Regions from separate parts of the Proteus sp. MB838 genome, predicted to be linked through region 1. Evidence: predicted binding sites of a transcription regulator. Region 1 holds the regulator's gene; each other region holds the start of a gene.
The links. Region 1 encodes CRP, which controls carbon source genes, mostly activating them, when cyclic AMP is high. Its sites were predicted from a motif close to ATGTGANNNNNNTCACAT; they were not measured.

Region 1 (10,268 bases):
ATTTGAAACAGATTGATAAGTTGAGTACGACCGGGTGTTTTACTGGTTCTTGCCAATCCATTTTGTTGCGTTAGTGCATTTAATGCACTGGATTTACCCGCATTAGAACGACCCGCAAAGGCAATTTCAATTCCTGTATCTGGTGGTAAATGGCGGATATCAGGTGCACTGATAATGAAATGTGCTTTTTGGTAATTAAATTGGGTCATTATGGTATAAGCCTCTCTGAAATAATGCGCTTCCTCATGCATACTAAGATGAGTTTTGCATAGAGAATCGAAAATCGATTAATTAACTATTCCCTCTATTTTGGCGTAATTTAGCGACTTATAACAGTAATTAAACATGAAAATTTACCCTGTTATGATGTAAATGCGTTTATTGTGCGTAAATAAAGGTAAATGATTGGCACTATTTGCCCCAGCGAATTAAAATCGCTGCATATTAAGTAAGTTGTAGACTATTAAAGTAAAGGATCCCTGCATGTTAAAACGTTTTTTTGTCACTCTCGTTACCGCTTGCACCTTGACAACAACAAGCCTTGCAATGGCTGCAACGGGAGAGACCTTTGTTAAATTAGTCACATCTGAAGGCAATATTGAACTGTCACTGGATAATAAAAAAGCCCCTATCACAACGAAAAATTTTATTCAGTATGTCGAAGATGGTTACTATAACGGGACCACTTTTCATCGAGTGATCCCCGGATTTATGATCCAAGGTGGGGGATTTACGGCAGATTTGCAACAAAAGCAGACACGAGAGCCGATTAAGAATGAGGCTGATAATGGCTTACGTAACTTAAAAGGCACCATTGCAATGGCTCGTACATCAGATAAAGACAGTGCCACAAGCCAATTCTTTATTAATGTTGCTGATAATGCCTTTTTAGATCACGGTCAACGTGATTTTGGTTATGCGGTGTTTGGTAAAGTAGTGAAAGGCATGGATGTTGTCGATAAAATTTCACAAGTGCAAACCCGCAATATTGGTCCTTACCAAAATGTACCCGTTAAAACCGTGACGATTTTATCCGCTGAGGTGGTTAAAGAATAATGGGTGATTAGGTTAGACACTTCTCTAGCCTAAGTCAGTCAATGAACAGATATCCAGAATGCGTTCTCACATTCTGGATATTGTCGATCAAAAAAATTATTTCTGATCTTTGTTTTTGACATATGATCTTCTAGTACCGCGCTTGTTTGCTTTATTTATCTCTTAATTGATGAATAATCACCGTCATTATTGTTATTGCGCAATAAATCAACAGCTTTTCTTACTTACTATTTATATTTTACACCTGTGCTATGATAATCGGCTTCGTTGTATCCAGGTCGGTTGAATAACGAGCTATTTTGTCAGGGATATAACGGTTTCAAAATAGCATTAAAACAGATAATGATAATAAAATCAGTCGGATAAGCTAATATGCTGTTACTTATTGATAATTACGACTCGTTTACCTACAACCTTTACCAGTATTTTTGTGAACTGGGGGCGGAGGTTGTTGTTAAACGTAATGATGAGATTGGGCTTAAAGAGATAGAAAAGATGATGCCATCACATCTTGTTATCTCTCCGGGACCTTGCACGCCAGATGAAGCAGGGATCTCTCTTGAGGCGATACAGCGATTTGCCGGGGAAATACCTATTTTAGGTGTTTGCCTTGGTCATCAGGCGATTGGGCAAGCTTTTGGTGCATCCGTTATCAGAGCCCGTGAAGTGATGCATGGCAAAAATTCATTAATACACCATAATCAGCAAGGGGTGTTTAAAGGGCTTAATCGACCTTTAAGCGTTACCCGTTATCACTCTTTAGTGATTGATGCGACAACCTTGCCTGTCCCTTTTGAGGTTACAGCATGGAGCCAACATGACGGGAATGTTGATGAAATTATGGGGATACGTCATCGTACTTTACCCATTGAAGGTGTGCAATTTCATCCTGAAAGTATTCTGAGTGAACAAGGGCATGAGTTATTAAATAATTTTCTTAAATATTAATTGGATAATGAAAATTTAGCGTCATTATCCACTTTTATATCAAACCTTATTTGATTTTTTATTCATATTTAGTGATTATATTTTCATTGTATAGCTAAATGTCGGTCAGGTGGGGTAATGATAAATCAACGTATTAATAGGGCAACTTACGATCAGGTAATGTTGCCAATTTATTCACCAGCAGATTTTATTCCTGTTAAAGGGCAAGGTAGCCGTGTTTGGGATCAACAGGGAAAATCCTATATTGATTTTGCTGGTGGTATTGCTGTTCTAGCGCTTGGGCATGCGCATCCACTATTGAATAAAGCACTGCAAGAGCAAAGTGAGAAGCTTTGGCATGTAAGTAATGTGTTTACTAATGAGCCAGCATTATGTTTAGCTCAGAAATTAATCCAACATACTTTTGCTGAGCGTGTCTTTTTTGCCAATTCTGGGGCAGAAGCGAATGAAGCCGCACTTAAATTAGCACGACATTACGCTATTACCCGTCATAATCCTTATAAAACGAAGATAATTGCCTTCCACCACGCCTTTCATGGTAGAACATTTTTTACAGTCTCTGTTGGGGGACAACCTAAATATGCGGATGGTTTTGGTCCTAAACCTGCGGATATTATACATGTCCCTTTTAACTCTCTTGATGCTGTAAAAGCCGTGATTGACTCTCATACTTGTGCCGTAATACTGGAGCCTATCCAAGGTGAGGGCGGAGTGACACCGGCGACAGCGGAGTTTATGCATGGCTTACGTACACTATGTGATAAGCATCAAGCGCTATTAATTCTTGATGAAGTACAAACGGGTATGGGGCGAACCGGCAAACTATTTGCTTATATGCACTATGATATACAGCCCGATATTATTACCAGTGCCAAAGCATTAGGTAGTGGTTTTCCTCTCAGTGCGATGTTAACCACCGAGGATATCGCTTCGGTAATGGGGGTAGGAACACATGGTACGACTTATGGGGGGAACCCATTAGCCTGTGCAGTAGGCAATGCTGCTTTTGATTTAATCAACACTCAGGCGGTATTAGAAGGTGTCAGTGAGCGTCATCGTTGGATAGTGGATGAATTGCAGGCGATAAACCAAACTTATGCTGTGTTTTCTCAAATTCGTGGACAAGGCTTATTAATTGGCGCGCAGTTAGCACCACTGTATGCAGGTAAAGCAAAAGAGTTACTTGCACTGGCCTCTAAGCATGGCTTAATGATGTTAAATGCCGGGGCTGATGTAATACGCTTTACGCCAGCGTTGATTATTACCCTCGAAGAGTTACAAGAGGGCATGAATGCGTTACGAAAAGCGCTTGATGAGTTTGTAAAAGCAGAGTGAATTCAAATGTAAAACCCCATCATTGCGATGGGGCTTCATACAAAATAATCACTGTCCATCAGTTAAATGGGCTGTTTTCAATGCAACTTAACGAGTACCGTAAACAACGATAGTTTTACCGTGTGCTGAAATGAGGTTTTGATCTTCCAGCATTTTTAAAATACGGCCTACAGTTTCACGTGAACAACCTACAATTTGACCGATTTCCTGACGTGTAATTTTAATTTGCATGCCATCAGGATGCGTCATTGCATCAGGTTGTTTAGCTAAATTTAATAAAGTTTGTGCAATACGACCTGTTACATCAAGGAAAGCAAGGTTACCTACTTTTTCTGATGTGGTTTGTAATCTATTCGCCATTTGAGCGGAAAGGCGCATCAGAATGTCAGGATTGACCTGAATTAATTGGCGGAATTTTTTATAGGAAATTTCTGCTACTTCACAGGCTGTTTTTGCTCTAACCCATGCACTACGTTCTTGATCTTCTTCAAATAATCCAAGTTCACCGATGAAGTCACCTTGGTTTAGGTAGGAAAGGATCATCTCTTTTCCTTCTTCATCTTTAATAAGAACAGCCACGGAACCTTTAACAATATAATAAAGTGTTTCCGCTTTTTCACCTTGGTGGATCAGCGTGCTCTTGGATGGATATTTGTGAATATGGCAGTGTGACAAAAACCATTTAAGAGTCGGGTCTGTTTGCGGCTTGCCGAGAACCATTCGCGTTATCCTCTGTACGTTAATGCAGCCTTTCAAAACGGATTGACACCCTTTTGATACAGCGTGCTTAAAATCCTATCTTTACCGATTAACTTCCTGAGAATTCGGAAAGTTAATAAGGAATAGATTATAATAAATGAGAAAATAATGCATTGATCTTAACCACTATCATCAAGCAGATATTGTTTTTAACACAGTTAACGCATTAAGTCTCGTTTTACGCAGTCAGCATAATAAACCTATTTGCTAATTGCTAGTTGAATTATGAGAATGTACTCTTTTAGTCTTAGTTGTATTTAGGGGAAAAATAAAATGGAAGCACGTGTTAAATGGGTTGAAGATTTATCTTTTGTTGGCGAATCATCTTCCGGCCATCAAGTTATGATGGATGGTAATTCAGGTGATAAAGTGCCTAGTCCGATGGAAATGGTATTAATTGCTGCGGGTGGTTGTAGTGCTATTGATGTGGTGAGTATCTTACGTAAAGGTCGCCACCAAGTCATTGAATGTGAGGTAAAATTAACATCAAAGCGTCGTGAAGAGGCACCTCGTTTATTTACTGATATTAATTTACATTTCATTGTTTCCGGCAAAGCGTTGACAGATAAAATTGTTGAGCGAGCTGTACAATTATCAGCAGAAAAATATTGCTCTGTTTCTTTAATGTTAGGAAAAGCGGCCAATATTACGCACTCTTTTGAAATTAAAGATCCTGAATAAATTTGATATTTTAAAATAAATTTTAATATATAAAATAATATCCCTAAAATACGGGGATATTATTTTCGTCAAAAATAACATATCTATTTTAGCTAATTTTTTCACCATTCAATAATTTCTTCACCAGTGGTGCCATGATTAATTCCATCGCTAAGCCTAATTTCCCTCCTGGAACAACAATAGTATTGATAGTCGACATAAATGAACCATGCAACATTGCCAATAGATAAGGGAAATCGATATCGGTTAAGCCACGAAAGCGAATAACAATAAAACTTTCATCCAGTGTTGGAATAGCTTTAGCTGAGAAGGGATTAGAGGTATCCACCGTAGGAACGCGTTGGAAATTGATATGAGTACGAGAAAACTGTGGAATGATGTAACTGATATAATCATCCATCGAACGTACCACAGAATCTCTCACCGCTTCTTGAGAGTGCCCGCGCTCTGTGGTGTCTCTAATTAATTTTTGTATCCATTCAAGGTTAACAATAGGCACAACACCGACTAATAGGTCAACGTGTTGAGCGACATTATGTTGATCGGTAACGACTCCACCATGCAATCCCTCATAAAATAAAATATCTGTTTTTTCTGGCAATGCTTCCCAAGGTGTAAATGTCCCGGGTAATTGGTTATAAGGGGTTGCTTCATCATAAGAATGAAGATATTTGCGAAATTGCCCTTGCCCTGTTTGGCTATAGTGACTTAGGGTTGAACTTAATAAATTAAAGTCATTGGCTTCAGGGCCAAAATAGCTGATATGCCGTCCTTGCTCTTTCGCTTTTCTAATGGTCATATCCATTTCAGGGCGTGTATAACGGTGAAAACTATCCCCTTCAATAGAGGCTGCATGGGCGTTGAGTTGCTGAAATATTTTACGAAAAGCTTGGCTGGTTGTAGTAGTACCTGCACCACTTGAACCAGTAACAGCAATAATAGGGTGTTTGATTGACATATCATGTTCCTTTTCAAAATAAGGGCTATACCTTATTGTTAAATGTGATGTGATAGTGCCAACTTAGGTAAGATCAATCAGGGCGAAACTGTGCAGCTGGCATAATGTTGACGCTTTCATGAAGCTCAGACCACACTAACACGGCCTCACCCGAGACGAGTTGTTTTTTTACGTCGGCAACTTTTTGTTCAAGCGTTTTCTCTTGCATACCATAATCAGTCCCTTCTCGTAAAACGAAACTTTCAATCAAGTTATCTAGCGTTTCGGTTGATAGTTCTTGCCAAGGGATGATCATTTTACTTTCTCCAAATAGGTTGATAGCCAGTCGGGGATACGTTTTTCAAGCCACATTACAGGCTTAGAGAGTTTTCCACTAACAAAACCTACATGCCCACCAAATTCTGTTAATTGGTATTCAATATTTTTGGGTAATGTTGTGATATCAGGTATCACTTCTGTAGACATAAAGGGATCATCTTTGGCGTGAATGATAAGTGTATTTTTTTTGATCTGATTGAGTAAAGGGAGAGCGCTACATTGACGATAATAATCAAGGGCGTCTTTGAAACCGTGAATTTTTGCCGTGATCAGATCATCAAATTGACGTAACTTTTTAATGGATTTAATGGTTAATAGACTAATAGGTAACGATTGGGGATAGCGGATCAATTTGCGAGTTGCATTGCGTTTTAACCCTTTCAGTAAATACCATTGATAGAAGCGCGAAAATCCTCGCTCTATTTTGGTTGAGCAAGGTTCTAACATCAAAGGTGCTGACACTATAACAGCAGCATCTAATACCGCATTTTCACCACTTTCGGCAAGATAATAGGCCAGCATATTGCCTCCTAAAGAGTAACCTACCGCTGCGGTTGGTTGTTCGCCAAATTGCTCTTTTAACCAATTCAGAAAATAGCGGGCATCTTCTGTTTCACCAGAATGATAAATACGTTTTTGCCGATTGGGTTCGCCACTGCAGCCTCGAAAATGCATGACAACACCTAGCCATCCTCGCGCTTTCGCCGCGGCTAGCATGCCGTGAACATAAGGGCTATTAAAGTTACCTTCCAAACCATGAAAGATAACTAAACGGGGCTTATGTTGCGCTGTTTTGGGTTCTTCACTCCATGCTAAGTCGACAAAATCATTATCAGGCAAATTAAGCCGTTGCCAATAAGGCGTTAATAGCGGCGTTCTTCGCACTATTCGAGGCAAAAGTGTCTGTAAATGGGGATTCTTAGCCCAAGGTATTGGATCAAAATATTGAGACATAGTTCCGTTTATTAAAATGAATTAATGCTTGTTTGCTAAATAACATACTGCTATTTTCGGTGAAAATAAAACATCTGTCACATCTTTGAGCATTTCACTATGACAAATAGCCTAGTTGTTTCGTTGAGCGTTTTCCTTTTTATTGCAGCCATTACGCCCGGACCTAATAATTTACTATTAACCTCTTCGGGGGCTCATGTTGGTTTAAAACGCTCTTTAACGTTGATGGCAGGCATTATCGTCGGAATGCAATGTGTATTACTTAGCTCTGCGTTTGGTATTGCGACATTATTGATTATTTATCCTGCATTGCATATCGGTTTAAAGATTATTGGTAGCATTTATCTTTGTTGGTTAGCTTGGAAAACAGCAACCGCTTCTTATCAACGATTAGATATTTCAAGTAAAGTGCCCCAAACAGTGACGGCGTTTCAAGGTGGATTATTGCAATTTTTAAATCCAAAAGCTTGGATGATGGGGCTAGGCGCCGTAGGAAGTTTTAGTTTAGCCGGTGATGGTTATTTGGGATCGATTGGTGTGATTAGTGTTGTGATGTTGTTGGTTAATTTTATCGCTGGTATGGTATGGATTTTAGGTGGAACATTTATCAGTCGTTTTTTACAAAGCAGACGAGCATGGTTCTTATTTAATATTATAATGGGGATATTAACCGCCATGTGTATTCCATTGATTTGGATTGAATAAATATAGACTAAAATAAATGATTTAATTTCTTTTTATTGTTGTAAATAATATTTTTTTTAGTTTAGTTAGTCTCTTGTTTTGTTGTATTGCGTTTAATTAGCTAATTTAGCTATGTTGAGTCATTTTCTACGATTATTATTATACCCAAATATGTTATTTAATCACACATTACACATAATTATTTATTACCGTTGTTGATGATTATCTATTAATAATATTAAGTATGATTAAAGTGTTGTTTTGTGTATTTCTTGATTATTTTATCTTTAATTTTAATCGTAGCTGTGACAAGGAATTATTTATTCCGTTTGATTGACCATAGTTGTTGAGTGTTTATTGGTTGTTTATTTTTATTAACATTAATTTTATGATTATTTATCAATGGGATAAAATTTTATTATTATGCTATATATTGATATTTAATGGAGTTTTATCTGCAGTGATATTAAGGAATAAATTATTTCAAAAAACTAAAAAAATTTAAGCATTATTTATAATTTGTTTAAAAATAGATGTGCTTATACGTAAAATTTTAGATAAAATCATAAACAGAATTATTATAAAGGTATTGTTAATATTATTAACATTTTCTATTGAGTAGATGATGTTTTTTATTCACTTTACCATCAATAATTAATTATTTAATACAATTAAATTTGTTAATAATTAAATCATTATAAAAATAGTATAATTTAAGTGGATTATGTCATTATGCCTACATTAACGAAGATAGCGTGGATAAAACCAGGGATGGCGACAAATCAACGTAAAATAGCGGATTATATTTTAGAACACCCTGAAAAAATCGTGACTTTATCATCACAGCAATTAGCCGAAATTATGGGAGTCAGCCAATCAGCAATAGTGAAATTTAGTCAAAAGATAGGATTTAAAGGATTTCCTTCTTTAAAGCTGGCTATCAGTGAAGATTTAGGCCGAAAAAATGCTAATTCAGAAAAAAATTCCAGCATATTACATAACCAAATAGATTCAGAGGATAGCCTGGTTGTTATTGCGCAGAAATTAGCACAAGAAAAAAATAATTTAATTCGGGATACCACACGTCAAATTAATTATCACCAGTTTGAACAAGTGATCCAACAGATTGATGACGCCTCTCGGGTACAAATTATAGGTATTGGTGGATCAGGTTTAGTTGCCAGAGATTTAAGTTATAAATTACAGAAAATAGGTATTACGACTTTAATTGAAACTGATCACCATGTACAAATTTCTGTTGCTCAGATGTTAAGCCCTCGGGATTTACAAATTGTGATCTCTTACAGTGGCAAAAGAAAAGATATGCTGGTCGCTGCATCTGTGGCTAAAAAACAAGGTGCTAAAATTATAGCGATCACAGGAGAAAAACATTCACCACTAGGTCTGATGGCCGATTATATATTAGAAACTATTGCTGATGAAGGTGAGTGGCGTAGTGCTGCTATTTCTTCTCGCACTGCACAAAACACCATTACCGATCTTATCTTTATGGCATTATTAAAGAAGCGTGATGAAAATGCGAAGGCTTTAGTATTAAGCTCTCAAGCACTAATTAATAGTCTGGATGATTAATTTATTTGAACTGATTCAAATTTTTAATATTTAAAAGTTAATATTTACACTTATTTCTAAAGTTATTCTCTTTGTAGCCGAAACGTTAGTTATTTAGCACGTGTTTTTTTATTGAGATATCTCATTTCAATGACGAGGAGAGTAACTAATGCGTAACAATCAACCGGTGACACAGCGAGAATATCCGGTAGCTGAAAACGCAACACTGATGTCAACAACCGATGTTAATGGCAATATTATTTATGCTAATGAGGATTTTGTTGAAGTCAGTGGTTTTTCAGCACAAGAGTTAATGGGGCAACCCCATAATATTGTCAGACATCCAGATATTCCTGCTGATGTATTTAGAGACATGTGGAAAACATTAAAACAGGGGGAGGTTTGGACGGGAATAGTTAAAAATAGGCGCAAAAATGGCGATCATTATTGGGTAAGGGCTAATGTCACCCCTATTATTCGTCAAGGTAAAATTCAAAGTTTTATGTCAGTGAGGACGGCGGCAAAAAAAGAAGAAGTAGAACAAGCCGCAGCACTGTATGCCGCTTTTAACCAAGGTAAATATCCCTCTCACACTTTTTCTAAGGGGGCTTTCATTTATAAGGGCTGGAAAAGTTGGCGCTCATGGAAACAAACACTCTCACTAAAGCAGCGTGTACGCTTACTTCTTTTATTACCATTTCCTTTTATATTATTAAGTGTTTGGTTTGCTGGTTTAAATGGTTGGGGTTTATTCATTCATACCGCTATCTTACTTTCACTATTGATAGCCAATGAGCGAATTTTTTATTTTCAAATAGTGAAGCCGATTATGATCCTTAATAAACATGCTAATCGGGTGGCTACAGGTGATGAACACAACGTTGATTATCTTGATCGTATTGATGAAATTGGTATGACTCAACGTTCTGTAAATCAATTAGGGCGGATGTTTCGTTGGCTTGTGAACGATGTCAGTCATCAAATTCATCAAGTTGCTTTTTCT
Region 2 (10,268 bases), on a different contig from region 1:
TTTAGAATAAATAAATATGAAACTATTGGTATCGTCGGGACGTCTGGATCAGGGAAAAGTACATTAGCGCGCATCATCGCAGGGCTTTATATCCCACAATTAGGTCAAGTTAAGCTTGATGGCATTCCGGTTTGTGAAATTCCCCCCGCAGTATTACGTCAACAAATAGGGTTTGTCTTACAAGAGAATTTTTTATTTCATTTAACCGTGCTCGACAATATCCGTTTAACGCAGCCATCAGCCTCATTAGATGAGGTTATTCATGTAGCTAAATTAGCAGGTGCTCATGAGTTTATTTTAAAACTTCCTTTAGGGTACGACACACTCATTGCTGAAAATGGCAGATCTTTATCTGGGGGACAATGCCAACGTATTGCAATTGCTAGAGCCTTACTCTCATCCCCTAAAATTTTAATTTTTGATGAAGCTACCAGCGCATTGGATGGTGAGTCTCAAGCCATCATCGAAAAAAATCTTCCCCTTATTACCCAAGATAAGACCGTCATTATGATTGCTCATCGCCTTTCCACAATAAAAAACTGTGACCGCATTATTGTATTAGAAAAAGGCCAGATAATTGAAGAAGGCAAACATAATGAATTGATTAGAAAAGATGGCGCTTATAAGAAACTTTGGCAACATCAACAAGGATAACAATGATGAAATCAAAAATAAAACAAATGATTGCTCACTACTTTAAAACTAAAAAAGAGCCTAAAAACTATGATTTTTACCCTAATCATATCACCGTACTTGAGAAACCGCCGACACCTTATAGTCGTATTATTGCAATAATAATTTCATTAAGTGTGATTATATTTTTACTCTGGGCATATATAGGTAAATTAGATGTGCTTTCTTCAGCTATAGGAAAATTAGTGGTTTCAGGTTATTCGCAACAAATTCAAATTTATGAACATAGTCGCTTAAGCGCCATTCATGTAAAAAATGGCCAACAAGTTACCAAAGGAGAAGCGTTATTAACACTTGATATTTTAGGTGTTGATGAGGAGATTAATAATCTAAAAAATAAGATAGAAAATCTATTATTACTAAAAATTCGTTATCAAGCATTAGGTCAAAACACCCGACCTGATGCAATTGATGATTTTAATTTACTAAATAAAGAAAAAAAAGAAGCGATTCTATTAAGTTATCAAAAAGAAAAGGATGAATTTGATGCTAGTATTAATCACATTAACTCTGAAATAGAAACCAACAATAAAAACAAGCTTCTTACTCACCAAGAAATCAATTCATTAAATGAATTAAAAAACAATATTGAAAAACGTTTTAATATAAAGAAAAAACTCTATGATAAAAAAATCATTAGTACCATGGAGTTTTTAGAAAATAAAAAGGAGTTATTAGAAATTAATCAAATCATTAAAAGAAAATCATCAGAACTGGTTATTTTATCCAGTCAAGAGCAACAATATATAAAAAATCGCGATAAATTAGAAAAACAAAAACACCTAGAGTGGCATGACAAATTTAAACAATATGAAAGCGAAGTTTTTATTTATCAACAAAATCTTTATCATGTTCAGAAACGTCAACAATTAAAAATTGTTCGTTCTCCTGTTACAGGTACAGTACAACAACTCGCTGTTCATACCCTAGGAGCCGTATTGCAACCTTCACAAGCGGTGATGGTGATAGTGCCCGATACTCAGCATAATGTTGCTGAGGTGAATATTCTCAATAAAGATATTGGTTTTATCTATCCGGGTCAAAAAGCGGTGATTAAAATTGATGCCTTTCCTTATACCCGTTATGGCACCATTGAAGGTACCATTGTCAATATAGCAAAAGATTCCATACAACATGAACAATTAGGCTTAGTTTATCCCGTCCTGATTGAACTTGATAAGCAAGTAATGGGTGAAGATGAAGCACAATATAAACTGGCTACAGGTATGTCTTTAGTTGCCGATATAAAAATTGAAAAACGTCGAGTGATTGATTATTTACTCAGTCCAATAGAAGTTTATCAACATGAAGCATTAAGAGAAAAATAATAGCGAGATATCTATGAACTATATAACTGAAAATACGCCATCTCTTCATCCTTCAATTATTGATGGGCTTATTTATTTTTCAAAAAAAAATAAAGGAACATTAAAAAAAGAGCAGCTTATTCATTTTTTAGGTAATGATGACAATCTCTCTGAATTAAATATCATAGAAGCCGCTCAACAACTCAATTTAAAATGCGAATTTTCATTTTTTAATAGTGAAAGTGAGTATAAAGATAAAATAATTATTGATACACTTATCGAAATTAATGGTTATTGGTATATTCTAAAAAATAGAATAAGTGATAAATTAATTATTATTGACCCAAGCACTAACACAGAGAGTCATTATCATATTGATAAAAAAATCACTTATACCACACTGCTAATTATTAATAAGATATTTACCCCTAAACAGAGCAAGTTTAGCTTAATGTGGTGCATTCCATCACTATTAAAACAAAAAAAATCATTATATTTAATTTTTATTTTATCTTGTTTTATTCAATTATTTGCTTTAGTTAATCCAATTATTTTGGAAAAAATTATTGATAAGGTATTAACAGGAAGAAGCCTCTCTAATTTGCAAGTTTTAGGGGTACTCCTCGTGCTGCTTGCTATTATAGAGCCTATCTATCTTTTATTACGAGATAAACTTTATGCTTTTGTTTCTTGTACCCTAGGTGCCGAATTCTCAGGGAAAATTTATCAACACCTCATTCGGCTACCCAGTCAGTTTTTTAATCAACGTCAATCTGGGCAAATTATTGCTCGTATTCAAGAGCTTGCTCATATTCGCCAGTTTATTACTGGCTCTGCGTTGATGATGGTACTGGATTTTATTTTTATTATCGTATTTCTTTCAGTAATGTTTGCTTATTCCGTATTATTAACTTGGATAACCATAGCAGCATTAGTCGTTTACTTTTTATTTTGGCTGATACTTGGCCCCATGATCCGTTATTGGGTTGAACAAGAGTATCAAGCAAATGCTGATAATACGAGCTTATTAACAGAGGCTATTAATGGTATAGAAACCATAAAAATAACAGCAACAGAACATCAATTTATTGAAAAGTGGCAATATAAACTCACTAATTATATCCTTAAGCGTTTTTCAGCGGCCAAAAAAGCGTTATTTGCTCAGCAATTAATTGGGGCTATTCATAAAATTACTATGGCAATTATCTTGTGGCATGGTGTTAATCTGATTATGAAAGCGCAATTAAGTGTGGGCGAATTAGTGGCTTTTAATATGTTTGCCGCCCATATTACACAACCTATTTTACGTTTAGCCCAACTTTGGCAAGATGTTCAACAAACAGGCATCTCTATACGTCGTATTGGCGAGATCGTTAATACTCCCACAGAGCATCAGCATCAAGGACTTGCTACTGTACCTAATATTGCAGGAAGTATAGTATTTTCTCATGTACGCTTTCGTTATACAGCCAATACTCCAGATGTGATTGAGCAACTCTCTTTTTCGATCCCCGCGGGCAAGTTTATTGGTATTACAGGACCCTCGGGTTCAGGGAAAAGTACTATCACACGTTTAATTCAACGTTTTTATACTCCTCAACAAGGCCAGATTTATATTGATGGTATGGATCTCGCCATTGCCAATCCCCTTACTTTACGCCAATCAATTAGTGTTGTTTTACAAGATAATTTTTTATTTAGTGGCACTATTATGGAAAATATTCGGTTATCAAAACCCGATTGTAGTGAAGAAGATATTATTGAAGCGAGTAAATTAGCCGGCGCTTTTCATTTTATTACTCAACTCCCTGAGGGATTTAATACACAAGTGGGTGAAAGAGGTAGTAATTTGTCAGGAGGACAGCGTCAGCGTATTGCGCTAGCAAGAGCACTTTTACCTGATCCACGAATTCTTATTTTAGATGAGGCAACATCGGCGTTAGATTATGCCTCAGAAGCGGAAATTTTAGCCAATCTTCCGGCTATTTGTAAAAATAGAACGGTAATTTGTATTGCTCACCGACTTAATGCTATTTCTATTTCAGATTATATTTATGTTATTAATAAAGGTCGTATATTAGAAGAAGGTACACATAGCGATTTATTAAATAAGAAAACACTTTATCAGCAATTGTGGCAGCAACAGACACAGCAATAAACCGTGATAAGTAATGAACCATAAAAATAAAGGCTCTAATTATTGAGCCTTTATACTTAATATAAAAATAGCGATATTAGTACAACATACGAGCACGAATGGTACCCGGTAGTCCTTTTAGTTTCTGCAATACTAACTCAGCTTGTGCTTTCGTTTGTGTAGTAACGTCAATCACTACATAACCCACATTCCCAGCTGTACGTAGATATTGCGCAGCAACGTTAATATTTTCTTCTGTAAATACGTTATTGATACTATTCATAATACCCGGACGGTTTTCATGAATATGCAGTAAACGGTTTACATCATCACCATGACTAGGCAATGATACTTCAGGGAAATTAACCGCAGATAATGTAGAACCATTATCAGAATATTTAGCTAACTTACCAGCAACTTCATAACCAATATTTTCTTGGGCTTCTTGGGTTGAACCACCAATATGTGGCGTTAAGATCACATTATCAAATTTAATTAATTCTGATACAAAAGGATCGTTCGTATCGTTATTTGCCCCCGGCTCCGTTGGGAAAACGTCCACCGCTGCACCTGATAAATGTTTACTCTCTAGCGCTTGTGCTAATGCCGGAATATCAACCACAGTTCCACGAGAGGCATTAATAAGAATAGCGCCTGGCTTCATTCGTAATAGCTCTTCGTGACCAATCATATTTTTTGTTGATGGCGTTTCTGGCACGTGTAAGCTAACAATGTCACACATATTCAGCAGTTCGGATAAGTGGCGAACTTGGGTTGCATTTCCTAAAGGAAGTTTGTTTTCAATATCATAAAAATAGACATCTAAACCAACACTTTCCGCCAATATCCCTAACTGGGTGCCTATATGACCATAGCCAATAATCCCCAGTTTTTTACCTCGCGCTTCAAAACAGCCTTTAGCTTGTTTATCCCAAATACCACGATGGGCTTTAGCATTAGCTTCTGGAATACGACGCAGTAATAACAGTAATTCCCCTAACACCATTTCAGCCACGGAACGAGTGTTTGAAAAAGGTGCATTAAAAACAGGGATCCCACGACGGGCAGCCGCATCTAAGTCAACTTGGTTAGTACCAATGCAGAAGCAGCCTACAGCAACTAATTTTTCAGCGGCTGCAAAAATTTCTTCTGTTAAGTGAGTGCGGGAACGGATCCCCACAAAGCGTGCATCACGGATAGCTTGTTTTAATTCTTCTCCCGATAATGCACCTTTATGATATTCGATGTTGGTATAACCTGCTGCTCTTAAATTCTCTACCGCACTTTGGTGTACACCTTCCAATAGTAGGAACTTTATCTTTTCTTTTTCCAAAGATACCTTGACCATTTACCCTGCCCTATTTGTGTTACATGAATAAAAACGAAATCCTGTTTCACCAACATAACAAAAATAGATTTTGAGGCAATACAACCGATTGCACTGTTGACAGAATAAGCGATAGATAAAGTGATTTTCTACCGAGCAAAATGATTTTGACAATAAAAATGGCAGCATTTTAAAGAGAGATATCTCTATCGTGTGATATATATCACTGAATTTATGGTTTTCAAAATAATTTGCAAAAAGTCATCATTCTGATTATCTAAGGGGAAAGATAAAAGAGAGTGGGAAAACAATATAGTTCTCCCACTCTCTTTAAGAGGATGTTGTTATCTCTGACTAGAGATACAATTTAATCGTGTTATTTAATGGTTTTCACACCTTCAGAAGTCCCCATTAATACAATGTCTGCTCCGCGATTAGCGAAAAGCCCGACAGTGACCACCCCTGCAATACTATTAATTTTATTTTCTAGCTCGATAGGGTTCAAAATAGTGAGATTATAAACGTCTAAGATCACGTTACCATTATCCGTCACGACGTTTTCACGATATTCAGGTAACCCACCTAATTTAACCAGCTCGCGAGCCACATAAGAGCGAGCCATTGGGATAACTTCAACAGGCAGAGGGAATTTACCCAAAACATCCACTTGTTTTGATTCATCGACAATACACACAAAGGTTTTTGCCACCGCTGCAATGATTTTTTCACGGGTTAATGCCGCACCACCACCTTTGATCATCTGCATTTGATGGTTAATTTCATCAGCACCGTCTACGTAGATATCGAGCGAATCAACTTCATTACAGTCAAAAACGGGAATGCCATAGCTTTTTAGTTTTGCCGTTGAAGCCTCTGAGCTAGAAACTGCCCCTTCAATTTGACCTTTCATTGTTGCAAGAGCATCAATAAAATGAGAAGCCGTAGAGCCTGTTCCAACGCCCACGATAGTACCCGGTTTTACATATTCAAGGGCGGCCCAACCTACTGCTTTTTTTAATTCATCTTGAGTCATTTACAAAACCTTATTTTTCACATTTATCGAATAAGAATAGCATAGTGCCCATAAAATCCGCACAAGGTGTATCAAAATTTGAGACACAACATTTTAACTCATAAAAACTAAAAATATGGCATAGTACACAGTAGAACATAAAATCAAAGAGAATCTGTCAATGAAACGTCCTGATTATCGGGCCCTGCAAGCCCTTGATGCCGTTATTCGAGAGCGTGGTTTTGAACGAGCCGCACAAAAACTATGTATTACGCAATCTGCCGTTTCACAAAGAATAAAACAACTTGAGAATCTATTTGGACAACCTTTATTAGTACGTACGGTTCCGCCCCAACCCACAGAGCAAGGGCAAAAGCTACTCGCATTACTGCATCAGGTCGAAATGTTAGAAGAGCAGTGGTTAGGTGATGAAAATAGTGGCTCGACGCCTCTTTTACTCTCTTTAGCTGTCAACGCGGATAGTTTAGCTACTTGGTTATTGCCTGCTTTGCACCCGGTATTAACACAACTTCCTATCCGGCTTAATATTCAAGTAGAAGATGAAACTCGTACCCAAGAGCGATTAAGACGTGGTGAAGTGGTTGGCGCTATCAGTATTCAGCCTCAAGCATTGCCTAGCTGTCTAGTCGACCAATTAGGCGCATTAGACTATCTTTTTGTGGCATCCCCTGATTTTGCCCAACGTTATTTTGCTAATGGGGTCACTAAATCATCTCTGTTAAAAGCCCCCGCCGTCGCATTTGACCATCTTGATGATATGCATCAGGCTTTCTTACAGCAAAACTTCGGTTTATCTCCCGGTAGTGTGCCCTGCCATATTGTTAATTCTTCCGAAGCCTTTGTTCAGTTAGCTAAACAAGGCTCAACATGTTGTATGATCCCTCATCTACAAATTGCCGATGAGCTAAAAAGTGGTGAATTGATTGATTTAACGCCAGGATTATGCCAACGCCGCATGTTGTATTGGCACCGTTTTGCCCCAGAAAGCAGAACGATGAGAAAGGTAACGGATGCGTTACTTGATTATGGTCGTAAAGTGCTTAAGCAAGATGAAGAGTAAAAAGTAACGTTGATGATGTTGTTTCTTGATCAATATTATCGCTATTCTTAGAAAGGGATTTAACCAGTGTGTTCCATCAACCGGTTTAACTCACAGTGAGGAGTTGATGTTTTCCTCTACCGGAAGAAGCAAATTTAAGTTTTATTGGCATTTAACGGGCATAATATTGTATAATAAATGAACATAGGAAAAGGAGATTCAGATGAGCACTTTTATTCGTCGAAGTCGCAACGTTGCTCTAGCCATTGATGCTGGACGTAAAAGTGGTAGTGCTAACATAGAAGGTAATACCCCTGCTGATATTCAAGCCAGCCTGCTGAAAAGCTTAGGTGAGTTTACTGCATCTATTCCAACTACAAAACAACAACCTTACGTGAAAGGATCTCACGGTGCCAATCATAAAAAAACCTATTTCGGGCGTTGATCTCCGTGCAAGTTTTTATTTGACTTCCCAAAGTTTAGGATATCCTTCAAATAAACAGGCAATATTAATGGCTGATATTGCCACATTAATAGCTAAATGGAGGAATGGCTTAGAGGTCGAAATTTATACGGAAAATTATGAATTTAGATATGGTAGGATTAAGTCTTCACGTTTTAACGCCTCTGGTGAGGAAAGCGTATATTATGCAACTTACTTTCATACTCGTGCCAAGCCAAAGGACAATGATCCATTTCTAATAATTACTTTTGATCCCGTTGTTGGACAAGACGATTTTATGTTCATTGAGACCATTATTGATCATAGAACCTATTTTGGTTCACCGGGTGCAAGTAAAACTAAATCTCATATTGAAAGACGGTCATCTGATTTAAAACGCCGCATTGAAAATGGAAAAAAAATTAGTTCCGAACCTTCATCTTCAGTTCAAAACGTTAATAAAAATAACAATGATTCGCCTGATCAAGAAAATAAGTAAAGATGCTTTTTATATATGTAATATTTTCTGACATAAAATCATTTTAAAATATAAGCTTAATAACTGCTTTTCGCACCCAAAAGAACTATCAAATCAGATCCTGCGCTATAACATAGATGTATCAGCTCACTGCTGAGCCAATACATCTTATCTTTTGATGGTAAAGATTATTTAGCTGTTTTTAATTCAAATACCACGTCAACGTAATCTTTAAACTCAATGCTTTGTTGTTGATAGGTCTCTTTTACTGCTTCCGGTGACGGGGCACTTAATGCCATAGCATCCATTTTCATTCGTGCTATCGGATAAGGTGTTGCTTCTGGTGCGCGATAACTTACGCTATAAACAGCCCCTAAATCAGCACCAAACCCTTTTGCCACTGAACTTGCCTGTTGTATGGCATTTTTAATTGCCACTTCTCGTGCTTTGGCTTTGTACTGTTCTGGATCATTAACGCCAAACTCAACATTATTAATTTCATTTAGCCCTGCTGCTAATGCCCCATCCAGTAAGGTATTAAGCTGATCAAGTTTTTTGATTTTTACATCTACGGTTCGTGTTGCTGTATAGCCATTAATCACCGAACGTTCTGCTTTTTTATCATACTCATAATTAGGCTGTGTACGAATGTTGGCAGCATCAATATCTTCTTTCGTCACACCGTTTTCTTTTAAAAAGGCAAAATATTTTGCAACACGCTCATCCACTTGTTTTTTAGCTTGAGCTGCATCTTTTGCTTTTTCACTAACCTGAATATTAAGTGTCGCCATATCAGGAGTCGCTTTAATTGTTGCATTACCTGATGTAGTTATATGGGGTCCTTCAGGTACCGCCCCGGCTAAAGCGATTGAGGGTGCTCCAAGGGCTAACATGGATGCTAATACCATTGCTTTTACTTTCACAAAAACCTCCTGACAAAAATCATGTATGGGTATTGTCACTAAATTACAGTTATAACAACATTAGCATATCTGTTGTAAAGTTCTTTCAGATTAAAAGAGGTTTTTCCATCCCTGAGCGGCCAATTGCAGAGCAATAAACCACATCACACACCCCACAAACAAGTTGATGATACGTTGAGCGGTCACTTGGCTTAAAATAGGTGAAAACCAAGCCGCTAGTAGTGATAAAGCAAAAAACCAACTAATCGATGCGAATACCGCGCCAAAAGTAAACCAAGGACGTAATTCTGCTGATAATTGCCCTCCGATACTGCCAAGCACTACAAAGGTATCAAGATAAACATGGGGATTTAGCCAAGTGACGGCAACTAAAGTTACAATCACCCGCCAACGACTTTTCACTTGATTTTTATGTTGTGATAATTCAATCTCTTTTGTAAAAGCGGTTTTAAACGCATTCCAGCCATACCACAATAAAAAAGCCACACCGCCCCAAGTGATCAGTAATAAAAGATATTCTGATTGGCTCAGTAATGCACTTCCACCAAAGACTCCCCCGCTAATTAATATCACATCACTTAAAGCGCATAAAAATGCACTCATTAAATGGTATTGTTTTTTACTACCTTGTTGCAAAACAAAGGCATTTTGCGCACCAATGGGCAATATCATTGCTGCACTTAATAAAAACCCCTGAAAAAATGTTGTTAACATGCAAAATATCCTAATAATTATTCATTAAATTAAGAAAAATAATAAAAGGATTTTGTTATTAGAGGAAATGAATCATTCTTATTGATAATAAGAAAAACTAATAGCGGTAAAAATAAAAGAGCCACGCTTAATCGGTGGCTCTTGAGATGTGTTTTATAACAATAGTGCTTATTCT
Region 3 (10,268 bases), on a different contig from region 1:
TACTTCTTCTCAAATTCAGCATTTAGAATGTTAGCAGAAGATAAACCCAACAAATCTTGACTTTTCACTATATTCTCCAAATAAAAACCGACAATAGCTTAAATAAACTGAATAGCAATACTATACATTTTCTTATTAAAATAGTTAGTGATCTATATATAACAGTTGTTATTTAAATAGTTAACTAATAATTTATTTTATTTAAAACATATCAATAAGATAGGGATAAATGGCAAGCTATATTGACAGTCATCGCACTCCTAACCTTGCTTTTATGTGACTGACATCACAATAAAAATAGTCTCACTATTAGCATTATCGCCGAAATTAACTGTAATAATTTGATATATAATGAAAAAATATTAAAACCAAATAACTTATTGAAATTATTAGAATAGATATTTAATTAAATTAATTAATCTATTTTTAATGAAATTAATGCAATTAAAATTGCATTTAATGTAACTACAATACTCAAAATAAGAACAAAAAACTACATTATGCTTTATTAATAGATAATTTATTTTTTACTTAACTTTTACGTGACATTAAATATTAAAATAATAGTTAATGATGCTAAAGCGGCTTAATAAAAACAATCAAGTCAATAACATTAGTTATTTATACTAAAAATAATTAAAAAATTAGCATAAGTTAAAAACTTAATATATTAAACTGTTAGGGCAAATAGTATTGCTAAGCGATGATAACGAACTTTACTAATAAACTGATAATAGTGATGAAACAGCTGAAATAGCTAATAGAAAATTGAGTAGGAAAATCAAATTGAGATGGGGATTAATACATAAAGCGGGAACAGTATTTCTTCCCGCTTTATTAATTAGAATTCGACCTTAATGTACAAAAATTAAAATAGTCCCAATAATGTGCCAACACCTAGGGTAAAGAAGCTAAATAGCCAAATCCAACCAAATGAGTAACGTAAATGTTTACCCATATCAGTGCCTGCAAGCCCCATAGCAAGCCAAGCGGCTGGTGAGAATGGACTTACAAAGGTTCCGGCATTATTACCTATGGCCATAGCATACACAACATCAGCAACATGGACACCACCACTAGCAGTGACCTCCTGCACAATAGGCAATAGCGCAAAATAATAAGCATCAGTGCTGGTAAAGATATCCATGGGAACGCCTAATATACCCACAACAATATGCAAATTATCAACCCAATGAGAAGGTAATACTGCTGCTAAATCGAGAGCAATAGCTTCCAGCATTTTCCCATTAGACATGATGCCTAAAAAAGCACCTGCCGCTAAAATAATTGCTACCATAGAGAGTGCTTGAGGAGCATGATGATTAATTATCGCTATTTGATCTTTCGGCTTAGGATAGTTGATCACTAGGGCGGCTGATAATGCAACCATAAAAATATAAGGCGCCGAAAATAATCCTAAGGCTAAACACGTGATTGAGCCGATAATTAACAGAAGGTTGATCAAAAATTTTTGTGGTTTTTCTGTTCCTGTTTCTGGCTGATCTTCATCAAATTGTCTTAATAAAGAATCTTGCTCATAAGGCGTAGTCCCTTTTAGTTTTGCTTTAGCAATACGTTTGGTTTCTCGCACTCCCATAACCGCGGCAAAGAGCATCGAGCCAAAAATACCAATTATCTGTACTGGGATGATCTTTTGCCACAATTCCGCAGCCGAAATACCGGTTACAGCCGAGGCTCTACCTAAAGGCCCTCCCCAAGGTACCATATTCATCACCCCCATACTGGTGCACATAATTAGCAACATAAGATAAGGGCTCATACCTAAACGGCGATATAGCGGTAAAAAAGCAGGAATAATAATTAAGAATGTCGCCGCACCCGAACCATCTAAATGTACAACAGCCGCGACTAACGCTGTGACAATACACACTATAATGACATTGCCACGGGTGATACTGATCATCATTCGGATCAGAGGATTAAAAATATGCAGATCTTTCATTATGCTAAAAAAAAGTATCGCGAATAAAAACATCGTTGCGACACTACTCACCTTTTTAATACCTAATTCAAAAAAAGTAGATATTTCAGTAAATGAATAACCTGCGACAAGCGCACCAATTAATGGTATGACCGACATTGCAATAATTGGGCTTGTTTTCCCCATCATTAGTAATGTCACAATAGAAATAATAATGAGTAATCCGATAATCGTTAGCACATGAGGATCCTTGTAGTCGTTATTATATTTGCACTTTATGTTACAAAAATGCTAACCACTCATGTAAAAACAGTTTCAATGATGTGAAGTTAATCACCGATTATTTTCTATATAAATATACTTAGTAAAAATCCTAATTATATTAAATAAAGTTAAAAATCAAATAAATAAAAAGAAAAATAGACATAAAAAAACCCAATGCAACATTGGGTTTCAATTCAATTTAAGCAACGAAATGTATCAATTAGTCTTCTAATAACAGAACAGATTCTAATGCAATTTCAATCATTTCATTAAAGGTAGTTTGGCGCTCTTCTGAGGTTGTTTGTGTACCTTTCTTAATGTGATCAGAAACAGTACAAATTGTCAGGGCACGTGCACCATATTCCGCAGCTACACCATAAATACCTGCTGCTTCCATTTCAACACCTAAGATGCCGTATTTTTCCATCACATCAAACATTTCTGGATCAGGCGAGTAGAAAAGATCCGCTGAGAAAATATTACCCACACGAACTTTAATATCTTTTGCTTTCGCAGCAGATACAGCATTTTGTACTAATTCAAAATCAGCAATAGCCGCAAAATCTTGGTCTTTAAAGCGTAAGCGGTTAACTTTAGAATCTGTACATGCTCCCATACCGATCACAACATCACGTAATTCAACATCTGGTAATACCGCACCACATGAACCCACGCGAATAATCACTTTTACACCAAAATCAGTAATTAGCTCTTTAGCATAAATTGAGCAGGAAGGAATACCCATACCGTGGCCCATTACAGAAATTTTACGGCCTTTATACGTACCAGTAAAACCTAACATGCCACGAACATTATTTACTTGACGTACGTCTTGTAAAAAAGTTTCAGCAATGTATTTAGCACGAAGCGGGTCGCCCGGCATTAAAACGACATCAGCAAAATCGCCCATTTCTGCGTTAATATGAGGGGTAGCCATAATTCTTCCTTTTAATATTGATCTTTCACTATTCAAATATAATTCGGTAGACATATTGCTATGCCTACCGAAGTAAAATTAAAACATTGCTTTACCGTATTCTACTGGTGATAAACCGAAGTATTTCACAACAGTTTGTCCGATATCAGCAAAAGTTTCACGGTGACCTAATGAACCTGGTTTAACTTTTGGCCCATAAACCAGAACCGGAATGTGTTCACGGGTATGATCTGAACCTTGCCAAGTTGGGTCACAACCATGGTCTGCGGTTAGGATCAAAATATCATCTTCTTTCACTAATTCCATCAGCTCAGGTAAGCGACGGTCGAATAATTCGAGTGCTTCACCATAACCGACAACATCACGACGATGACCATAAGATGAGTCGAAATCAACAAAGTTAGTGAAAACGATAGTGTTATCACCCGCTAATTTCATCTCTTCAATCGTTGCATCGAACAGAGCATCAATACCTGTTGCTTTCACTTTCTTAGTAATACCTACATTTGCATAGATATCAGCAATTTTACCGATAGAGACAACGTGGCCTTGTTTTTCATCAACCAGTTTTTTCAACATAGTTGGTGCTGGTGGCTCAACAGCTAAATCATGACGATTACCTGTACGTGAGAAATTGCCTGGTTTGTCGCCAATAAATGGACGAGCAATGACACGACCGATATTGTAATCACCTTTGTTTAGTTCATCACGAGCAATTTCACATAGCTCATATAATTTATCTAAACCGAAGGTCTCTTCATGACAAGCAATTTGGAAAACGGAGTCAGCAGAAGTATAGAAAATAGGTTTCCCAGTTTTCATATGCTCTTCACCCAGTTCATCCAGAATAACCGTACCAGAAGCGTGACAGTTACCTAAATAACCCGGCAAATTGGCACGTTTAACAATGTTGTCTAGCAACTCTTGAGGGAAAGAGTTTTTCAAATCTTTAAAGTATCCCCAATCAAATAATACAGGGACACCCGCGATTTCCCAGTGGCCTGACGGTGTATCTTTACCAGAAGAGATCTCACTCGCGTAGCCATAAGCACCAATAATTTCCGCATCTTTGTCTAAACCAACAGGGAATTTACCTGTTGATTCTTCAGCCGCTTTACCTAAACCTAAACGGCAAAGATTAGGTAGGTGAAGAGGACCTTTACGACCATCTTTATCCGCTTTACCTTCTGCAAATGCTTGTGCGATATGTCCTAAAGTGTCTGCGCCTTGGTCACCGAATTTCTCCGCATCACCAGCAGCACCGATACCAAAGGAATCTAATACCATGATATGTACACGTTTCATAATTCTCTCTCCTGTGTCATTTTCCGTAGACCACGGATATGTCACTTATAAATCATCATTGAGTTCTTATTCGCTGACTTGGCGATACACCATTGGTGACGTTTCACGTTTTGTCTCACCAATTACCATCGCTTTACGGACTTCTGCCGCAGCTTCTTGCCATGATTTTTCACTATTGGCATGGATCATCGCGAGTGGTGTATCTGTATTGATTTCTGTTCCTAGTGCCGCGATTTCACTTAATCCAACACTGTAATCAATAGCATCAGTTGCTTTACGGCGACCACCGCCTAAAGTCACAACTGACATACCTAAAGCACGGGTATCCATTTCTGTGACAAAACCGGCTTTCTCAGCAAATACAGGCTTACTTAATACCGCCGTTGGCAGGTATTTATTGTAGTTTTCAACAAAATCTGTAGGACCATTTTGGGCAGCAACCATACGAGCAAAGACTTCCGCTGCTTTACCGTTATCCAGCACATCTTGCAGTTTTTGGCGAGCTTGTTGACGTGAGTCAGCTAAACGACCTGACACTAACATTTCTACACACAATGCCATCGTAACTTCAAATAAGCGTGGATTACGGTATTCACCCGTTAAGAATTGTACTGCTTCACGGACTTCTACTGCATTACCTGCACTTGAGGCTAATACTTCATTCATATCAGTCAGTAGTGCTGTAGTTTGGCATCCGGCGCCATTTGCTACTTGTACAATTGATTCTGCTAGCTCTTCCGATTTCTGATATGTTGGCATAAAGGCACCTGAGCCAACTTTAACGTCCATCACTAATGCATCCAAACCTTCAGCTAATTTTTTACCTAAAATAGATGCAGTGATAAGCGGAATTGAATCAACGGTAGCAGTAATATCACGTGTAGCGTAAAAGCGTTTATCAGCAGGTGCTAATGAATTGGTTTGCCCAATAATTGCTACACCAACATGACGAATAATATCGCGGAATTTTTCATCATCAGGGAAAATATCAAAGCCGGGAATAGCCTCAAGCTTATCAAGAGTTCCACCAGTATGACCTAATCCACGACCAGAAATCATCGGAACATAACCACCACAAGCAGCGACCATTGGCCCTAACATCAGTGATGTAACATCGCCAACACCGCCTGTTGAGTGTTTATCAACAATAGGACCATTTAAGTTTAGACTCTTCCAGTTTAGTACAGTACCGGAATCACGCATGGCTAATGTCAAAGCCACACGTTCAGGCATGGTCATATCATGAAAATAAATTGTCATTGCAAGTGCTGCAATTTGACCTTCAGAAACAGTATTATCTCTGACGCCATTAATGAAAAAACGGATCTCTTCTTCAGTTAAAGGATGACCATCACGCTTTTTACGAATAATTTCTTGGGCAAGAAACACTGCAACCTCCTGGTATTATAGCATTGATAACGCCCACCCATTGTAGGGTAGGCATACTTCATAAATGAATTAATAACCACTAGACGATTTTTGTTCGCCATGACCGAGTGTGGCTAATAAATTACCTAACAGACTTGATGCACCAAAACGGAAGTGGCGAGCATCAACCCAGTTATCACCCATAATACGGTTTGCTAATGCAAGGTATTGCGCAGCTTCTTCAGCTGTACGTACCCCACCCGCTGGTTTAAAACCAACTTCTTTGCCAACACCCATATCATGGATCACTTGAAGCATTAATTCAGCGCTTTCCAGTGTTGCATTAACAGGCACTTTACCTGTGGATGTTTTGATAAAATCAGCACCTGCTTTAATTGAGATTTCAGATGCTTTACGAATGAGCGCAACATCTTTCAACTCACCCGTTTCAATAATAACTTTCAGTAAAGCACCCGCTTTAGCGCAAGCGTCTTTACATGCTTTAACGATATCAAAACCGATCTGTTCATTACCTGCCATTAATGCGCGGTAAGGGAAAACAACATCAACCTCATCAGCACCATAAGCTAATGCTGCATTAGTTTCAGCTAATGCGATATCTAAATCATCATTACCATGAGGGAAGTTAGTTACGGTTGCAATACGAATTTCTGGTGTTCCCTGTTCACGTAATACTTTACGAGCCAGTGGAATAAAGCGTGGGTAGATACAGATTGCGGCTGTATTACCTTCTGGGCTTTTCGCCTGATGACATAGTTTTGTCACTTTTTCATCAGTGTCGTCATCATTTAAGGTGGTTAAATCCATCAAAGACAGCGCAAGGCGCGCTGCAGCGGTTAAATCTGTCATAAAACTCTCCAACGATGTTTCTCAAGCCCTCTATGGGCATACGCTTTAAGGTTAGCGATTAATTTTGTTGGCGAGCGGACTTGGTTCCTTGAAGATGTGGTTGTAACAAGTGCTACAACGACAGCTGAGCTCCCTCTCACCGCGCTATGCTCACTTCGGCGACCCGTCATTGAGCTTTCGCCATTCCATGAAGTTTCAGCACATCTTATTTGAACACGCTAGAGAACAATTAGATGTGCTTTCTGTCACAATAATAAAATGAAACTTGCAACTAAAGACATTAAATTGTGATTAGAATCACAAAAATTTTATTTTCTGGTTTAATGTTACTCGAATAAAGTCAGTAAGTCGTCTTTATAACGTAAAAACTTTTACTTTTAATGAAATGACTCATTAATTGGCTAACTTCTCTACAAGTTGCGAAGTAACTCACATATATATAAAGGTAGTTAACATTACAACAGAAAACAAACAAAAAGAGCAGATAAGCAATTACCTATCTGCTCTGTAAATACTTTCTTATTTAAGCAGCAACCACAGCCATTGCGGTTAATGCAAAAAAGAAGCCGGCGATGGTTGCACTCATTAAGTTAGAGAGTGTACCCGCCAAAACGGCTTTCATACCTAAGCGTGCGACATCTTTACGACGGTTTGGTGCCATTCCCCCTAAACCACCCAGTAATACCGCAACAGAGGAAAGGTTAGCAAATCCACACAGCGCAAAAGAGATAATCACTTTTGTTTGTTCAGACAAGGCCATTAAGCCCGCTGCTGCTAATTGTGATTCATCTTGCAGATATTTACTAAACTCCGAGTAAGCATAGAATTCGTTGATCACCAGTTTTTGACCAATAAAAGAGCCAGCAATGGTTGCCTCACTCCAAGGCACACCAATTAAGAAGGCGATTGGTGCAAATACCCAGCCTAAGATTAATTCTAGCGAGAAGTCTTCATAACCGAACCAGCCACCAATTCCGCCAAGAATACCATTAATTAAGGCAATTAATGCGACAAAAGCGAGTAGCATTGCACCTACGTTTAACGCAAGTTGTAATCCTGAAGAAGCCCCTGATGCCGCAGCATCAATAATATTAGCGGGTTTTTCTTCATCACTTAAGTTATCAAAAGCATCTTTTTGATCATCAGGTGTTTCTGTTTCAGGAACCAAGAGTTTTGCGAAGAGTAAACCACCTGGTGCCGCCATAAATGAAGCGGTGATCAAATACTCCAATGGCACACCCATACTTGCATAACCTGCCAGTACCGAACCTGCCACTGATGCTAATCCACCACACATCACCGCAAAAAGTTCTGAGGTTGTCATTCTAGCAATATAGGGGCGAACCACCAGTGGTGCTTCTGTTTGTCCAACGAAGATATTGGCTGTTGCAGACATTGATTCAGTACGAGAAGTGCCTAATACTTTTTGTAATCCGCCACCTAAAATCTTGATGACAAATTGCATGATACCTAAGTAATAAAGTACTGCTATCAATGAAGAGAAGAACACAATAACAGGTAAAACACGCAAAGCAAAAACAAAGCCACCGCTGCCAAATAGCTCAAACATTTTGTCGGAAACTAAGCCAGCAAAAAGGAAGCTCATGCCGTTTTCACCATAATCGATGACATTTTTAACGGCATCAGAAATAGCCAATAACACTTTACGGCCACTTTCTGAATAAAGTACAAATGCGCCTAAACCAATTTGAATAAGGAATGCGCCACCGACCGTGCGTAATCTAATTGCTCGTCGGTTGCTGGAGAAAAGAATGGCTATCAATATCAATGTGGCCATTCCGACCAAGCTCATAATGAGGTGCATTGAAGGATCCCTGTTCATATAAAAATTTAATGGATTATCAATAAGCTTATTACTAAGTTTATTGACTCTTTTTTTGCCAGATAATTATACCTAGTCCCAGAAAAGAACCCTCTATATCCATCACATTTAGCATCTTAAAAAAGTAACATAAAAGTCACAAATGAGATCTAAATCACACTAAAAAGCAAAAAACGCACTTAATGGATAAAGTTTATTTGGAAAAGTGGTTAGCAGTTTAATAAAAAACGGTAATACGAATGGCAGAATAATTACTAATTTTCTTAAAACTAGGCATCATCTGTTAACTGAAATAATTGTAGACTATTCAGGTAAAGTTGGTTTGCAATAACCTCGGCTGACTCTTGACGCAATTCACAAAGAGAAGAAAAAACAGCGAGAATTCGTTCAGGGCGGTTAGGCTCGCCTTGAAAACCACTTACAGGCATATCAGGCGCATCCGTTTCTAATAACAAGCGCTCTAAGGGTAGAGAGGCAATTGCACGACGTGTTTTTTGTGCGCGTGGATAAGTGATAGTGCCCCCTACCCCAATAAAATAGCCTTGTTGAACAAAACGTTCTGCTTGTTGTAGACTGCCGGAAAACCCATGGATCACACCTTTACGAGGAACTGAATAACGGCGCAAAATAGCACTTAGGTTATCATGAGTTTTACGTGAATGAAGGATCACAGGCAGATCAAATTCTATCGCCAATTTAAGTTGTGCTATTAAAAATTGTTGCTGTTTTTCCGGATGTGGATTTGTCATATAGTTATCCAAACCCATCTCCCCCATTGCAACACAACGTGGCGTCGTTTTTAGGCGTGTTTTAAGTTCAATCAAGTGCTGCTCTGTATGCGCTTCAATATATAAAGGATGCAAACCTAGTGCACAATATAGTGCATTGTTATAACGAGACAATTCCGTTACCGCGTCCCAATTCCACTGAGCAACCGCAGGAATAATAATTTTTTTTACCTGAGCCTGTTGTGCTAAAGCAAGGCTATTCTCAAGGTCGTGATAAAAGACGGGAAAATCAAAATGACAATGCGTATCAATAAATCGACTCATTCTTGAACACTCCTTACTTCAGGGTGCACACTCCGAGTTCCTTTTTGAATGATTTCGGCATCTTCCGCTTTATCTGCTTTTGCTTCATTTTCAAATAGGCTAAATATTTTTTTATCGTGTTGCTGAAATTTTTTCTTAGAGAAGTGTTGACCAATAGTGGCTAGAAAATAGCGCCCACAGCGTCTACCAACATGATAATCATGATTTAATGCACTTAAACGGCTTCCTAATGCACTAGATTGTAGTGTTGTTGGTGGATATATTTCAATGATAACGGCATCTTCAGGTGGAGATTGGATAAATCTTAGTGTGTCAGTATAAGTTTCAATATGGACTTGAGCCATATTGAGAAAGCGTTGAAAACGGCCATTCTCAAACCATTTTCCCATTTTATCCACCCACTCGGTGGTATATTGATATTCAGACGGTACGGTTCGTATAACGACAATTGTACGACAACCACGACGATAAGCCTCTTTTACCGGGATCGCATCACTAATACCGCCATCATGGTAAACAACATCTTGAAATAAAACACCATTGCGATAAAACGCGGGGATCGCACTGGAGGCTTTCACAATATCAAGCCATGTGCTTTTTTCTGGTTGAAAATAATTTGCCTTAAAATTGTCGGAGCGACTTGCCACCATATAAAACTCGCGACCACTATCGAAACGACGTAATGCT

Region 2: a site for CRP is predicted at 5,676-5,693, ahead of serA (phosphoglycerate dehydrogenase). Genes of this name have one in related genera too.
Region 3: a site for CRP is predicted at 8,672-8,689, ahead of ACYUCW_RS07180 (NupC/NupG family nucleoside CNT transporter). Genes of this name have one in related genera too.

What each region holds. Positions count from the first base shown of each region.
Region 1 covers NZ_BAABMO010000024.1:20,626-30,893, reverse strand. The annotation lists gene yihA (ribosome biogenesis GTP-binding protein YihA/YsxC) at 1-209, opposite strand, end outside; gene ppiA (peptidylprolyl isomerase A) at 484-1,056, shown strand; gene ACYUCW_RS11640 (aminodeoxychorismate synthase component II) at 1,429-2,004, shown strand; gene ACYUCW_RS11635 (aspartate aminotransferase family protein) at 2,122-3,339, shown strand; gene crp (cAMP-activated global transcriptional regulator CRP) at 3,427-4,059, opposite strand; gene ACYUCW_RS11625 (OsmC family protein) at 4,372-4,779, shown strand; gene ACYUCW_RS11620 (phosphoribulokinase) at 4,868-5,737, opposite strand; gene ACYUCW_RS11615 (YheU family protein) at 5,811-6,032, opposite strand; gene ACYUCW_RS11610 (hydrolase) at 6,029-7,009, opposite strand; gene ACYUCW_RS11605 (LysE family translocator) at 7,109-7,714, shown strand; gene ACYUCW_RS11600 (SIS domain-containing protein) at 8,426-9,286, shown strand; gene ACYUCW_RS11595 (methyl-accepting chemotaxis protein) at 9,435-10,268, shown strand, end outside.
Region 2 covers NZ_BAABMO010000011.1:58,506-68,773, reverse strand. The annotation lists gene ACYUCW_RS06965 (peptidase domain-containing ABC transporter) at 1-654, shown strand, start outside; gene ACYUCW_RS06960 (HlyD family type I secretion periplasmic adaptor subunit) at 660-2,021, shown strand; gene ACYUCW_RS06955 (type I secretion system permease/ATPase) at 2,035-4,158, shown strand; gene serA (phosphoglycerate dehydrogenase) at 4,235-5,485, opposite strand; gene rpiA (ribose-5-phosphate isomerase RpiA) at 5,841-6,497, opposite strand; gene ACYUCW_RS06940 (LysR family transcriptional regulator ArgP) at 6,658-7,557, shown strand; gene ACYUCW_RS06935 (hypothetical protein) at 7,760-7,981, shown strand; gene ACYUCW_RS06930 (hypothetical protein) at 7,947-8,477, shown strand; gene ACYUCW_RS06925 (oxidative stress defense protein) at 8,645-9,379, opposite strand; gene argO (arginine exporter ArgO) at 9,470-10,093, opposite strand; gene mscS (small-conductance mechanosensitive channel MscS) at 10,262-10,268, opposite strand, start outside.
Region 3 covers NZ_BAABMO010000012.1:73-10,340, reverse strand. The annotation lists gene ACYUCW_RS07210 (pyridoxal phosphate-dependent decarboxylase family protein) at 1-68, opposite strand, end outside; gene ACYUCW_RS07205 (CitMHS family transporter) at 869-2,182, opposite strand; gene deoD (purine-nucleoside phosphorylase) at 2,427-3,143, opposite strand; gene deoB (phosphopentomutase) at 3,222-4,448, opposite strand; gene deoA (thymidine phosphorylase) at 4,515-5,837, opposite strand; gene deoC (deoxyribose-phosphate aldolase) at 5,907-6,686, opposite strand; gene ACYUCW_RS07180 (NupC/NupG family nucleoside CNT transporter) at 7,210-8,511, opposite strand; gene ACYUCW_RS07175 (metal-dependent hydrolase) at 8,799-9,581, opposite strand; partial or broken gene ACYUCW_RS07170 (patatin-like phospholipase family protein) at 9,578-10,268, opposite strand, start outside.